2 regions of the Pseudonocardia sp. OZ21 genome follow, and region 1 is predicted to be linked to the other one. Evidence: riboswitches for the same ligand, from Rfam matches in the RefSeq annotation. Region 1 holds a riboswitch; the other holds the start of a gene.
What was found. A riboswitch is a leader RNA that binds a small molecule or an ion and turns the genes downstream of it on or off. The one in region 1 is predicted to bind cobalamin.
Positions count from the first base shown of each region.

Region 2: another riboswitch for cobalamin. It lies ahead of cobN (cobaltochelatase subunit CobN); the one in region 1 lies ahead of metE (5-methyltetrahydropteroyltriglutamate--homocysteine S-methyltransferase).

Region 1 is NZ_JCADBN010000002.1:683,777-690,859, forward strand. Features, by position in the region: gene AC5L35_RS06775 (hypothetical protein) at 1-76, opposite strand, end outside; gene AC5L35_RS06780 (DUF5134 domain-containing protein) at 84-701, opposite strand; gene AC5L35_RS06785 (hypothetical protein) at 999-1,187, shown strand; gene AC5L35_RS06790 (heavy metal translocating P-type ATPase) at 1,258-3,594, shown strand; gene metE (5-methyltetrahydropteroyltriglutamate--homocysteine S-methyltransferase) at 3,565-5,826, opposite strand; cobalamin riboswitch at 5,864-6,072, opposite strand; gene AC5L35_RS06800 (hypothetical protein) at 6,319-6,672, shown strand; gene AC5L35_RS06805 (MFS transporter) at 6,980-7,083, shown strand, end outside.
Region 2 is NZ_JCADBN010000001.1:323,900-330,982, forward strand. Features, by position in the region: gene cobI (precorrin-2 C(20)-methyltransferase) at 1-51, opposite strand, end outside; gene cobN (cobaltochelatase subunit CobN) at 51-3,839, opposite strand; cobalamin riboswitch at 3,873-3,992, opposite strand; gene AC5L35_RS01625 (serine/threonine-protein kinase) at 4,081-5,628, shown strand; gene AC5L35_RS01630 (cyclodeaminase/cyclohydrolase family protein) at 5,639-6,193, opposite strand; gene cobA (uroporphyrinogen-III C-methyltransferase) at 6,208-7,083, opposite strand, start outside.

The sequences.
Region 1 (7,083 bases):
CCGTACCCAGCACGGTGGCGGTGCCGCCGGCGACTGCGGAGCGCAGCAGCCGGCGGGGCGGACGGGGTGACGGCATCGGTCGGTCAGGCCATGCCCAGCAACATGACGACCATCGCGCCGCTCATCACCACATGCGCCACGACGGACGCGGTGATCGGGGCCGCGGGCGCCGCGGTCACCGTGGTCCCGGCGGGGGCGGGCGCGCCGGGGACGGGCACCGCGGTGCGGGCGAACACGGTGCGCGCGATGTCGGCGACGAACCAGGCCGCGAAGATCAGCGCGAGCACCGTGACCAGCAGGCCCGGGACTCCCCCGCTCCCGCCGGCGTGGTGGGCGTGCGCCGGGTCGACGGGTCCGGCTGCTGCCGTCGGCGCACCGTGGTGATGGCCGCCGAGCAGCATGAACAGCATCGCGGCCGCCCCCACCACGTGATGGCCCGCCTCGTCCAGGAGTGACCCTTCGCGAAGTGCCGCCGCGCCGAACCAGGCGCCGGGCAGGAGGAAGATCGCGACCCAGAACGGCTGCGGGAGCGGGTCGGCCGACGGGACGAACATCGCGGCCATCCCCAGTCCCATCGCGGCGTGGGCACCGGAGGCGACCGGGGCGCGCCGCCTCCCGAGCAGGACCAGATGGAGGGCCGCTACGGCAAGACAGGCCAGGCCGAGGACGGGATCCAGCCACGACGCGACACCCGGACCCATGCGCAACTCCTCGTCGTTCCTGTCGGGGGCCCCCGAACCGACGGAGAGGTTAACCACGTGCAACCGTCCGGATCTATACGGTCACGGGGTAGGCGCGTGTCTGGAGGCGCTCCTGGTGCGACGAGGGGCTGAGCCGACCCCGTCCGCGGCGAACCTGAGGACGGAACCCTGCGCGCGGCCGTTCGCATTACCCCTAACGGCCTAGTGCGAAACCGTTCATCGCCGCCGTAACGGCGTACACCGCCGAGAAGACTCAGATTGGCAACCTTGTCGCAACCCGGCCTCCAAGGTTGCCCCGTGGACGTATCCCCCACCGAGAAGGACCGGCCTGCGGTCTCCCGCGCCAGTGCCGGACGCGTCGTCGCCTTCCTTGCGGTGCTCGCCCTCACCGCAGCGGGCGGCTGGCAGGCCGGCCGCATCTTCGCTCCCGCCCCACCCCCGCAGGCCTCGCTTCCCGCGTCGACGTTCACGCACGGCCACCAGTGACGGCCGAGCCGGCACCGCTCGAGGAGTTCCCCATGAACGACACCACCACCTCTCCCCGCCCCGTCCGCCGATGACGGCGACCCTCCCGACCACCGCTCCCGATGCGGTGGAGACGGAACTGCTCGTCGAGGGCATGACCTGCGGAGCCTGTGCGGCGCGCATCGAGCGCAAGCTGCGCAAGCTCGACGGTGTGCAGGCGAACGTCAACTACGCGACCGGCCGAGCGGCCGTCGTGCACGGCGGCACGGTGACCGTCGACGACCTCGTGGCCGCGGTCGAGGGCGCCGGCTACCGGGCCTGGCAGCCGGACCCGGCCACCCGTGACGACGAGGCCGAGGCCGCTCACGAGCGTGACCTCGCCGCCCTGGGACAGCAGCTCATCGCGTGCGCGGCGCTCGCGACGCCGGTGATCCTGCTGTCGATGGTTCCCGCGCTCCAGTTCCCGCTCTGGCAGTGGACGGCGCTCGGCCTGACCACGCCGGTCGTGGTGTGGGGCGCGCTGCCGATCCATCGCGCGGCACTGGCGAACCTGCGCCACGCAGCCGCGTCCATGGACACCCTGGTGTCGCTCGGGACTCTCGCGGCGTTCCTCTGGTCGGTCTACGCCATGGTGTTCGGCACGGCGGGCCTGCCCGGACTCACCCACTCCTTCGAGCTCACGCTCGCCCCGGCCGACGCGGCAGGGCAGATCTATCTCGAGGTCGCCGCGGGGGTGACGACGTTCGTGCTCGCCGGGCGCTACCTGGAGGCGCGGGCCCGCCGACGCTCCGGCAGCGCCCTGCGCGGCCTGCTCGCGCTCGCCGCCACGGACGCCAGGGTGCTGCGCGACGGGCGGGAGCTTCTCGTGCCGGCCGACCGGCTCGCCGTCGGCGACACCTTCGTGGTGCGGCCGGGTGAGAAGGTCGCCACCGACGGAGTGGTGGTCGACGGCTCCTGCGCGCTGGACACGTCGGCGATCACCGGGGAACCGGCACCGGCCGATGTCGCACCGGGCGATGACGTGATCGGCGGGTGCGTCGCACTCGGAGGGCGCCTCGTCGTGCGGGCGACCCGCGTCGGGGCCGACACCCAGCTCGCGCAGACGGCCGCCCTCGTCGAGCGGGCACAGAACGGGAAGGCCGCCGTCCAACGCCTCGCCGACCGGGTGTGCGGCGAGTTCGTGCCCGTCGTGCTCATGCTCGCCGCCGCCACCTGGGGGTTCTGGACCGGCGCCGGCGCGGGTGCGGCCACGGCCTTGGCTGCCGCGACGGCCGTCCTGATCGTCGCCTGCCCGTGTGCGCTCGGGCTCGCCACGCCCACCGCGCTGCTGGTCGGCACCGGCCGTGCGGCGCAGTTGGGGGTGCTCGTCACCGGGCCGACGGTGCTCGAGTCCACCCGCCGGGTCGACACCGTCGTGCTCGACAAGACCGGCACGGTGACGACCGGCGAGATGACCGTGACCGACGTCGTGCCGGCCGACGGTACGAACGTCGACGAGGTGCTCGTCGTGGCCGGCGCGCTGGCCGATACGTCGACGCATCCCGTGGCGCAGGCGGTCGCCCGCCACGCGGCAGGCGGCGACGGGCGGACCGGCCCCGAGGTACGCGACGTCGTCTCCCTCGACGGGCTCGGTATGCAGGGCGTGATCGGCGACGACGAGGTCCTGCTCGGCAGGCTCTCCCTGCTCCAGCAGCGCGGCATCCCGATCCCCGACACCTTCGAGGAGCCGCTCGCCGAGGCCGCGGCGAAGGGGCGCACCACCGTGGCGCTGGCCTGGGCCGGCCGCGCCCGCGCGGTGCTCGTGCTGTCCGACACCATCAGACCGACCAGCACCGACGCGATCGCGGAGCTGCGCCGGCTCGGACTCGAACCGGTGCTCCTCACCGGCGACGGCATGGGCGCCGCTCGCGCGGTCGCCGACACGGTCGGGATCACCACCGTCGTGGCGGACGCACTACCCACGGACAAGGTCGACCACATCGCGCGGCTGCAGGCGGAGGGCCGGGTGGTCGCGATGGTCGGCGACGGCATCAACGACGCCGCCGCGCTGGCCCAGGCCGACCTCGGTATCGCCATGGGCACCGGCACCGACATCGCGATCTCCGCCGCCGACATCACGCTCGTCCGCGCCGACCTCACCGCGGCCGTCGACGCCGTCCGGATCTCGCGCCGAACCCTCACCGTCATCAAGGCCAACCTCGCCTGGGCCTTCGGCTACAACATCCTCGCCCTCCCGGTCGCGGCCGCGGGGATGCTGCACCCGATGCTCGCGGGAGCGGCCATGGCCGCCAGCTCCGTCCTCGTTGTCACCAACAGCCTCCGGCTCGGCGGCCGGACGGGAACGCGTGGGAGAGGGGCGGCGGACCGTCCGGCGCCCCTCCCCCACGCGGCAGGGGAGTCAGTTCCTGCGGGCAGCGGCGGCGGCTGACACGAGGTTGCGCAGCGCCGCCACCGTCTCCTCCTCACCGCGGGTCTTCAGTCCGCAGTCCGGGTTGACCCACAGTCGCTCGGGCCCGACCCAGTGCTGTGCCGCGTGCAGGAGCGCCTCGATCTCGGCGACGTCGGGCACCTGCGGGGAGTGCACGTCGTAGACGCCGGGGCCGAGGCCGCGCGGCACCCCGGGACCGATCTGGGCGAGCACTTCCATCTTCGACCGGGCCGCCTCGACCGTGGTGACGTCGGCGTCGAGTCCGTCGATCGCGCCGACGACCTCGGCGAACTCCGAGTAGCACAGGTGCGTGTGCACCTGGGTGGAGTCGGCCACTCCCCCGGTGACCAGCCGGAACGCATCGACCGCCCAGTCCACGTAGGCGGACCGCTCGGCCGCGCGCAGCGGCAGCAGCTCCCGCAGCGCCGGCTCGTCCACCTGGATGATCCGCAGCCCGGCGGCCTCCAGGTCGCGCACCTCGTCGCGCAGTGCCAGCCCGACCTGGCGGGCTGTCTCGCCGAGCGGCTGGTCGGTGCGCACGAACGACCAGGCCAGGATCGTGACCGGGCCGGTGAGCATCGCCTTGACCGGTTTCGCGGTGAGCGACTGCGCGTAGGTCGACCAGCCGACGGTGATCGGCTCGGGGCGGCTGACGTCGCCGTGCAGGATCGGAGGGCGCACGCAGCGGCTTCCGTAGGACTGCACCCAGCCCAGCTCAGTGGTGGCGAACCCGGCGAGGTGCTCGGCGAAGTACTGCACCATGTCGTTGCGCTCGGGCTCCCCGTGCACGAGCACGTCGAGCCCGATGTCCTCCTGCAGGCGCACCACCCTGGCGATCTCGGCCCGCATCCGTTCGACGTACTCGGCGTCGTCGAGCCGGCCGGCCCGGTGCGCTGCACGGTCGGCCCGGATCGCACCGGTCTGCGGGAACGAGCCGATCGTCGTCGTCGGCAGCGACGGCAGGCCGAGGTGCGCATGCTGTGCGGCCACACGTCGCTCCGCGGTGCCCCGCCGATAGTGGCCGGCGCCCAGGGCATCGAGCCGGGCCCGAACCCGCTCGTCGCGCTGGGACGCCACCGCTCCCCCGGCCGCGGCGAACTCGCCCGCCACGGTGTCGCGACCCTGGTGCAGGGCGCGGGAGAGCAGCACGACCTCGCGGACCTTCTGCCGGGCGAACGCCAGGCGCTCCCGCAGCTCCGGTGCCAGCGCCGGCTCCGCGTCGAGGTCGTAGGGCACGTGCAGCAACGAGCACGACGTGGCGATCTCGACTCGCCCCGCCGTGCCGAGCAGCGTGGCCGCGATGGCCAGCGCCGCGTCCAGGTCGGTGCGCCAGATGTTGCGGCCCTCGACGACCCCGGCGAGCACGGTCTTGCCGCGCAGCGCGGGCACGGCCACCGCGGTGTCGGCCCGGCCGGCGACGAGGTCGAGAGCCAGCGCTTCCACCGGTGTCCCGGCCAGCACCGGCAGCGCCGGGCCGAGATCGCCGAAGTAGCTCGCGACCAGGATCCGCGGCCGCTCCGTCAGCCCACCGAGCCGCCGGTACGCCCGTCCCAGCGCGTCGATCTCCGCCGGGCTGCGGTCGGCGACGAACGCCGGCTCGTCCAGCTGCACCCACTCCGCACCGGCCGCGGCCAGCTCGGCCAGCAACTGCTCGTACACGTCCAGGAGCGGATCGAGCAGGTCGAGCGGGACGAACCCGGCGGGTGCGCCCGGCGCCGGCTTGGCCAGCAGGAGGAACGTGGCCGGCCCGAGGATCGTCGGCCGCGTCACGACTCCCTGCGCGAGCGCCTCGGCGAACTCGTCGAGCGGCTTGCGGTCGGCGAGTGCGAAGCGGCTACCGGGGCCCAGTTCGGGCACCAGGTAGTGGTAGTTGGTGTCGAAGAACTTCGTCAGCTCCAGAGCGGGCACGCCGTCGTGCCCGCGGGCCATCGCGAACATCTCGTCGAGCGGGGTCAGGCCGAGTGCGGTGAACCGCTCGGGAACCGCGCCGACGACCCGCGCGGTGTCGAGCACCTGGTCGTAGAAGGAGAACGTGTTCGACGGCACCGAGTCGAGTCCCGAGCCGGCGAGCTCCGCCCAGGTGCCGCGGCGCAGGCCGGCCGCCACCGACTGCAGCTCCTCGGCCGAGGATGCTCCGGACCAGTAGCGCTCGACGGCACGCTTGAGCTCCCGGCGCGGACCGATCCGCGGATATCCGAGCACGGTGGATCCAGGGGTCTGAGTTTCTGACACTTGCTCTCTCCTCGCGAGCGCGGTCGACGCGCACCAGGCGGTGCGCGTGCCGGCGGCAGGTCTTCGGACTCGCGGGCACACACCGACCTGGTGCTCCTACTGGCCGTCGCTTCCCAGGCGCTCGCGCCCAGTGCTTCGTGACGGCGGTCGTTCCCACTCACCGCTGCGGGGGCAGTCCCGGACTCCCACCGGGTTCCCTCTTGCCTCGGACGGTGACCCGCCCGAACCGTCGGCATCGCAGACATTAGTGGTTCGATCACAAAACTTCACCATCAGATTTGTTGTCGGACACCGTGACACCCCGACGGATGCTGCAGGTCCACCACCACTGAGCGGCGGTCCGGCCGCACCGGCCAGGGCCCGCACCGGGGCCCTCACCGATGCGACCGGCCGCTGTGCAACGCGATGCTGTGTCAGGCGCACGACGGCGTGGTCGACCTGCTCCGCTCGGCAGCAGCCCTTCAGCAGTCCACCCGACCGAATGGTGCATCCATGACCCTCGACCGCAATGACGTCCCACGATTGAGCCGGATCGAGGAAGCCCTGTCGGCCCGTCCCCCAGCACCTGATCGAGCAGGAGTCGCCGGCCGGCGCACCGCGCTCGACGGCACCGACCTCGTCCAGGTCTCCGACCCGGCCACCCGCGACCAGGACACCACCGCGCTCGTCGTCACCGTGGCGGTCCAGTTGCTGTGGGACACCGTGCACCGCGCGTACTACGCCGAAAACCGCGACGCGGACCTCCCACCGGCTCGTAGCAGCGCCGGTTCACCCGCCGGTCGCTCGCGCCGCCGAGGGCGGGACGACGCTCACGCTCGGTCCGTACGCCATGGACGGACCGCGTAACCAGAGGGCAACAGCACGATCGCGCGCCTGACAGCCGGTGCCGCGCAGTACGGTCCGTCGGCCGCGGCGGGCGGCGTCACCGTTGTGAAAGGGTGTTCGGGGCGCCGGCAGTCGGCGCCGTAGCGGACCTGGCGTCGCGGCCGACCACGCCTGTATCAGGGCGAAGAACTCACCGGCCGGCCCTCAGCGGCGCCCGGTCGACGTCGCGTCGTGCTCGACGAGCAGAGCGACTTCACGATCGGGACGGCGGGGCGGCCGCACGACGTCGTGCCGGTCCCGGGAAACGTACTCGCCCATCTGGAGCAACATGACGAACTCGGCGTCGTCGGACCATCTCCAACACCTCAGGGACCGCGCAGGCCACGAGCTCGCCTCGGCACTGGACCGCATCCCGTTCCGGCGGGCGCACGT
Region 2 (7,083 bases), on a different contig from region 1:
GACCAGCTCCGGATCGCCCGGCCCGACCCCGACCCCGACCAGCGTGTTCATCACGACTCGCCTTCCAGGTCGCCTTCGAGGTCGAGGTAGGTCTGGCGCAGCCGGTCGAGCACGGCGTCGTCGGGCTTGGCCCAGAGCCCGCGGTCGGCGGCCTCGAGCAGGCGCTCGGTGATCCCGCGCAGCGCCCACGGGTTGGACCGCTGCATGAAGTCGCGGTTGGTCTCGTCGAAGACGTAGCTCTCGGCGAGCTGGGCGTACATCCAGTCGTCGACCACACCGGCGGTGGCGTCGTAGCCGAACAGGTAGTCGACGGTGGCGGCGAGCTCGAACGCGCCCTTGTAGCCGTGGCGCTGCATGGCTGCGATCCACTTCGGGTTCACGACCCTCGCGCGGAAGACCCGTTTTGTCTCCTCGGCGAGCGTGCGCGTCTTCACGGCGTCGGTGACCGCGGAGTCGCCCACGTACGCCGCGGGCGAGCGCCCGGTCAGCGCGCGCACCATCGCGACCATCCCGCCGTGGTACTGGAAGTAGTCGTCGGAGTCGACGATGTCGTGCTCGCGGGTGTCCTGGTTCTTGGCCGCCACCGCGATCCGGCGGAACGACTGCTCCATGTCGGCGCGCGCCTCGCGGCCGTCCAGCCCGCGCCCGTAGGCGTAGCCGCCCCAGACGGCGTAGACCTCGGCGAGGTCGGCATCACTGCGCCAGTTGCGGGCGTCGATCAGCGGCAGGAGACCGGCGCCGTAGGCACCCGGCTTCGAGCCGAAGATCCGGGACGTGGCGCGGCGGCGGTCGCCGTGTGTGGCCACGTCCTCCTCGACGTGAGCGCGCAGATAGTTCTGCTCGGCCGGCTCATCCAGCTCGGCGACCATCGCGAACGCGTCGTCGAGCAGCGTGATGACGTGCGGGAACGCGTCGCGGAAGAACCCCGAGATCCGCACCGTGACGTCGATCCGCGGGCGCCCGAGCTCCGCAGGCGGCACGACCTCGACGCCGGTGACCCGCCGCGACGCCTCGTCCCACACCGGGCGGCAGCCGATCAGCGCGAGGATCTCGGCGAGGTCGTCGCCCTGGGTGCGCATCGCCGACGTCCCCCACACCGTCAGCCCGACGCTCTGCGGGTAGGTGCCGGTGTCGGCGAGGTGCCGGGCGACGAGCGAGTCGGCCAGCGCGCTCCCGATCTCCCACGCCGAGCGCGACGGGATCGCCTTGGGGTCGACGGAGTAGAAGTTCCGGCCGGTCGGCAGCACATTGACCAGGCCGCGGGTCGGCGAGCCCGACGGACCGGCGGGCACGTACCCGCCGTCGAGGGCGTGCAGCACGCCGGCGATCTCGTCGGTGGTGCGGTTCAGCCGCGGCACGACCTCGGCGCAGCCGAACTCCAGCACCGCCACGACGTCCGGGATCTCCTCGCCCAGCAGCTGCGCGCACACCTGCGCCGCGTCGCTCCAGCCCCGGGCCTGCACCTCCGTGACCAGCGCGCGGGCGACGCCCTCGAGGACGTCGACGAGGTCGGCCCCGGTGACCGACGGCCCCCCGGCGAGCCCGACGAGCCGCTCCACGGGAGTGCCCCCGGTGGCAGCCGCAGCCCCCGTTGCAGCAAAGCCACTTTCATGCAGCGAGGTTGCGTCAAAGTGGCTTTGCTGCAACCGCTCACCGGGAGACGCGAGGAGGGACTGCTCGTCCAGGCCCGCCCACGCGGCCAGTGCCGCGCGGAGGCCGGGGAGCGCCCGCTTCCCGCCCCAGACCTGCGTGGCGCGCAGGATCGACAGCACCAGGTTGACCTGCGCCTCACCGGCAGGCACCCCACCCAGCACGTGCAGCCCGTCGCGGATCTGGACGTCCTTGACCTCGCACAGGTACCCGTCGATGTGCAGGACGAAGTCGTCGAAGTCCTGCTCGCCGGGCGCGTTGTCGACGTGCAGGTCGTGGTGCAGCTGAGCGGTGGTGACGACCTCCCAGATCCGCGCGCGCAGCGCCGGGAGCTTCGCCGGGTCCATCGCGGCGACGGTCGCGTACTCGTCGAGCAACTGCTCGAGCTTCGCCATCTCGCCGTAGGTGTCGGCGCGCGCCATCGGCGGCACCAGATGGTCGACGACCACGGCGTGCCCGCGGCGCTTGGCCTGCGTGCCCTCGCCCGGGTCGTTGACGATGAACGGGTAGACCAGCGGCAGCTCGCCGAGCACGGCGTCCGGGGCGCACTCGGCCGACAGCCCGAGCCCCTTGCCGGGCAGCCACTCCAGCGTGCCGTGCTTCCCGAGGTGGATCACGGCGTCGGCGCCGAACTCGTGGTCGAGCCACCGGTACGCCGCCAGGTAGTGGTGTGACGGCGGCAGGTCCGGGTCGTGGTAGATCGCCACCGGGTTCTCCCCGAACCCGCGCGGCGGCTGGATCATCAGCACCACGTTCCCGAACTGCAGAGATGCCAGCACGACGTCGGTTCCGTCGACGTAGAGCGAGCCCGGCGGCTCGCCCCAGTGCTCGCGGATCCCGTCGGTCAGCTCGGACGGTAGCGCGTCGAACCAGCGGCGGTAGTGCTCCAGCCGCACGCGTGACGGGGCGGCGGCGAGCTGTTCCTCCGTGAGCCATTCGACGTCGTGGCCCCCGGCGGCGATCAGGGTGTGGATCAGCTGGTCGGAGTCCTCCGGGAAGTCGCCCACCGCGTAGCCGGCGTCCCGCAGCGCGCGCAGCAGCACCACCGCGGACGCCGGGGTGTCCAGCCCGACCGCGTTGCCCACGCGGGCGTGCTTCGTCGGGTAGCTCGACAGCACCACGGCGAGCTTCCGCTCGGCGACGGGCGTGGCCCGCAGCCGGGCGTGGCGGACGGCGAGCCCGGCCAGCCGGGCCGCGCGCTCCGGGTCGGCCCGGTACACGGGGATGTCGTCACCCGCGTCGACCTCCTTGAACGAGAACGGCACCGTGATCAGCCGGCCGTCGAACTCCGGGATCGCCACCTGCATCGCGGCGTCCATGGGCGAGAGTGCCGCGTCGGAGTCGGCCCAGGTGGCCCGCGACGTGGTCAGGCAGAGCCCCTGCAGCACCGGCACGTCCAGCGCGGCGAGCGCGCCCGCGTCCCAGGAGTCCTCCTCGCCGCCCGCCACGGCGTCGCTCGCGCGGGTGCCGCCCGCGGCGAGGACGGTGGCGACCAGCGCGTCGGCCCGGGCGAGCAGCTCCATCAGGCCGTCCGCCCCGCCGGCCGGGACACCGCGCAACGACCCGCAGAACACCGGCAGCGCGTTGGCGCCCCGCGCCTCGATCGCGTCGCAGAGCGTGTCGACGAACGCGGTGTTGCCCGACAGCTCGTGCGCCCGGTAGAAGACCACCGCGACCGTCGGACGGCCGGCGGCCTGCTCGCGCTCGCCGTGCACCCCGAAGTCGGGGGCGGGCGCGGGCGGGGCGAATCCCTCGCCGGTCAGCAGCACCGTGTCGGACAGGAACCGGTGCAGCTCGCGCAGGTTGTCCCGCCCGCCGGCGGCGAGGTAGGCCAGCGCCTCCGACGTCACGCCCGCCGGCACGGTCGATGCGGCCATCAGCTCCGCGTCGGGCGCGGCCTCCCCGCCCAGCAGCACGACGGGACGCCCGGACGCCACGAGCGCGTCGACCCCCTCCGGCCAGGCGCGGCGCCCGCCGAGGAGCCGGAGCACGACGACGTCGACGCCGTCGAGCAGCGGCGCCAGGCCGGCGGGCTCGACGCGCGCCGGGTTGGCCGTGCGGTAGAGGGCCCCCGAGCTGCGGGCAGCCAGCAACTCGGTGTCGGCGGTGGACAGCAGCAGGACGGTGCTCGACGCCCCGTCGGCGGCGGATCCCTCCCGGCCGGTGGTGGCGGAGGCAGCGCGCGTCATCAGCGTTCCTTCCGAGGGTCCGCGCCCTCTACTGGTGGAGGTGCGACGGCAGCGAGTGTCTGGCTCCCAGGCCCGCGCGTGCCGGCCCGGTGACAGTGGCGGGACCGCGCCGGACTCACACCGGCTTCCTCCACTGACGTCGCGGAGAACTGGAACACATCGGGAGGTCACGGGTCAACGCGGCGTGAGGATGCCGACGTGCGCACGATCATCCCGAGGAGCGCGCTCCTAGACTGCGCCGATGATCTCCGACGTGCCGGATCCCGGCATACCGGGGCTGGCCCGTCCCGAGGTGGTCGGCCAGGGCGGGTACGGCACCGTCTACGCCGCCGAGGAACCGGAGTTCGGCCGCCGGGTCGCCGTCAAGGTGCTGCACGAACGGCTCGACGGCGAGGGTGTGCGGCGCGCGTTCGTCCGCGAGTGCCAGGCGATGGGGGCGCTCTCCGGGCACCCCCACATCGTCACGGTGCACCGCAGCGGCACCACTGCCCGCGGCGAGCCCTACATCGTGATGGACCTGATGTCGGCGGGGTCGCTCGCCGACCGGATCCGCCGGGACGGGCCGTTGCCGTGGGCCGAGGTGCTGGACGTGGCGGTCATGGTGGCCGGGGCGCTGGAGACGGCGCACCGCGCCGGCATCCTGCACCTGGACCTCAAGCCGGCCAACGTGCTCGTCTCCCGCTACGGCGAGCCGAAGCTCGGCGACTTCGGCATCTCGCGCCTCCCCGGCGTCACCGAGACCAGGGCCGACGGCCGGATCCGCGCGAGCGCGGCCTACGCGTCACCGGAGCGGCTGCTGGAGGGGCACGCCACCCCCGCCGCCGACCTCTACGGACTCGGCGCCACGATGTTCGCGCTGCTCACCGGCCGTCCGGCGTTCGTCACCGACACCGAGGAGCTGGTCGCCACGGTCTTGCGGATCGCCCATGACCCGGTCCCCGACCTGCGCCCGGCAGGGGTGCCCGACGCGGTGTGCCGGGTGGTGGAGCGGCTGATGGCGAAGGCGCCGGGCGACCGGTTCGCCTCCGCCGCCGAGGCCGCCGAGGCACTGCAGGGCGCGCAGCGGGCCACGGGACAGCCGGTCACCCGGGCCGTCGTCGAGGGTCCGGTCGCCGGCGGACCCGGCACCACCGCGACGGTGTACGTCCCGCGGCTGCATCCCTCCGTCACCGCCGCCCCGGCTCCGCAGTTCGCGCCGCCGCCCACGCGGGTGTCGCCGGGGCGCAGGCGCCGTCCGCTGGTGGTGACCATGGTCGCCGCGGTGCTGGTGGCCACGCTCGCAACGATCGCGTTCCTGCACCTCGTCGACCGTCCGCGGGCGGTGCGCGCCGCGCCGAGCGAACCCGCGGCCGTCACGGGCACGACCGGCACGTCGGCCGGCGAGCTCCCGCCCGACGACCTGGTCGACGTCGCGCCGGGGGTGGCGCACCCCGCGCTGGCGGAGGCACGCACCGTGATCAGCGAGTACGTCGCGGGGATCAACGAGAACCGCTACGCCGACGCGTTCGCGCTCCTGCACCCCGACTCCGACATCGCCAGGAGCGGGCTGGAGGTGTGGGCGAAGGGGCAGGCCACCACGGTCATCCACTCCCCCGTGCTGACGGCGGTGCGCGACGACGACGCGGACGGGCTCGAGGTGGACGTGACGTTCACCAGCACCCAGTCCGCCGAGCTTGGCCCGGGCGGCCAGACCTGCACGAACTGGCGGCTCACCTACAGCCTGGCGGGCCCGGCCCCTGGCCTGCTGATCCGCGGAGCGCGCACGATCGCCCCGCCGCAGGCCTGCTGAGCGCTGCCGGTCAGCCGCCCTGCACCTCGGCTGCGCGCGCCCGCGCGGCGGCCGCCACGACGCGGGCGTTGGCCAGCACGTCGTCGGGCGGGGTGTTGGCCGCCACCAGCTCGGCGGAGGTGGCCGCGGCCGCCGCCGCGAGGTGGATCGCCGCCACCGCGTCGCCGTGCAGGTTCGGGTTGCCGTCGCGGACGATCCCGGCGGCCAGGTCGGCGACCGCGCCCGCGATCCCCCCGATCTCCGCGGGGACGCCGACGGCGTCGCTCCGGGCGGCGGTCACGGCGTCGGCGCGGGAGGGGTCGTCGCGCGGGAGGCGCACCGCCGCCAGGTACGCCCGGTACGCCGCGGCGTCGGCATCGGCGAGCAGGGCGGCACGGGCGCGCAGGGCGTCGGCCTCCTGCGCGGCGGAGCCGTCGCCGAACCGCGAGGCCATCCCGGCGAGCGCGGCGGCCAGCGCGGTGGCGAGCGCGGCCGCCCCGCCCCCGCCAGGGGCGGAGGTGCGGGCGGCCACGGCGTCGAGCAGCTCACGCACGGTGAGATCGAGCAGCGACTCCTCGTCCGGCACGGGTTCCCCTCGTCTCAGCCGGTGACCGGCTCGTGGGCCAGGCCGGCGACCGGTCCCACCACGATCACCGCCGGCGGGCTGATCCGCTGCTCGCGCACGGCATCGGCCACCGTGGCGAGAGTGGCGCGCAGTGAGCGCTGGATCCGCATCGTCCCGTCCTGCACCACGGCGACGGGCGTGTCCGCGGGGCGACCACCCTCGATCAGCGCGGTGGAGAACGCGCCGATCCGCTCGACCGCCATGAGCAGCACGAGCGTGCCGCGCAGGCGCCCGAGCGCCGGCCAGTCGACGAGGCTGCGCGGGTCGCCGGGGGCGACGTGTCCCGACACCACGACGATCTCGTGCGCGACCCCGCGATGGCTCACCGGGACGTCGGCCACGGCGGGCGCGGCGAACGCGCTGGTCACGCCGGGGACGACGGTGACGGGCACGCCGGCCTCGGCGCAGGCGAGCGCCTCCTCGAAGCCGCGGCCGAAGACGTAGGGGTCGCCGCCCTTGAGCCGCACGACGAACCGGCCTGCCCTGGCGTGCTCCACGAGCAGTTCGTTGATCCGGGCCTGGTTCATCGCGCGGCCGTAGGGGATCTTCGAGGCGTCGATCACCTCGACGTGCGGGGCGAGCGTGTCGAGCAGGTCACGGGGGCCGAGCCGGTCGGTGACGACGACGTCGGCACGGGACAGCAGCCGCCTGCCCCGCACGGTGATCAGCTCCGGGTCGCCGGGGCCGCCACCGATCAGCGCCACCCCCGGGTGCACCGGTTCGGCGGAGTCGTCGACCAGGCCGGTCTGCAGTGCCTCGACCAGCGCCGTGCGGACCGCCGCCGAGCGCCGGGGACGGCGGCCGGCGAGCACCCCGACGGTGAGCCCGTCGTGATGCCCCACGGCCGGGGT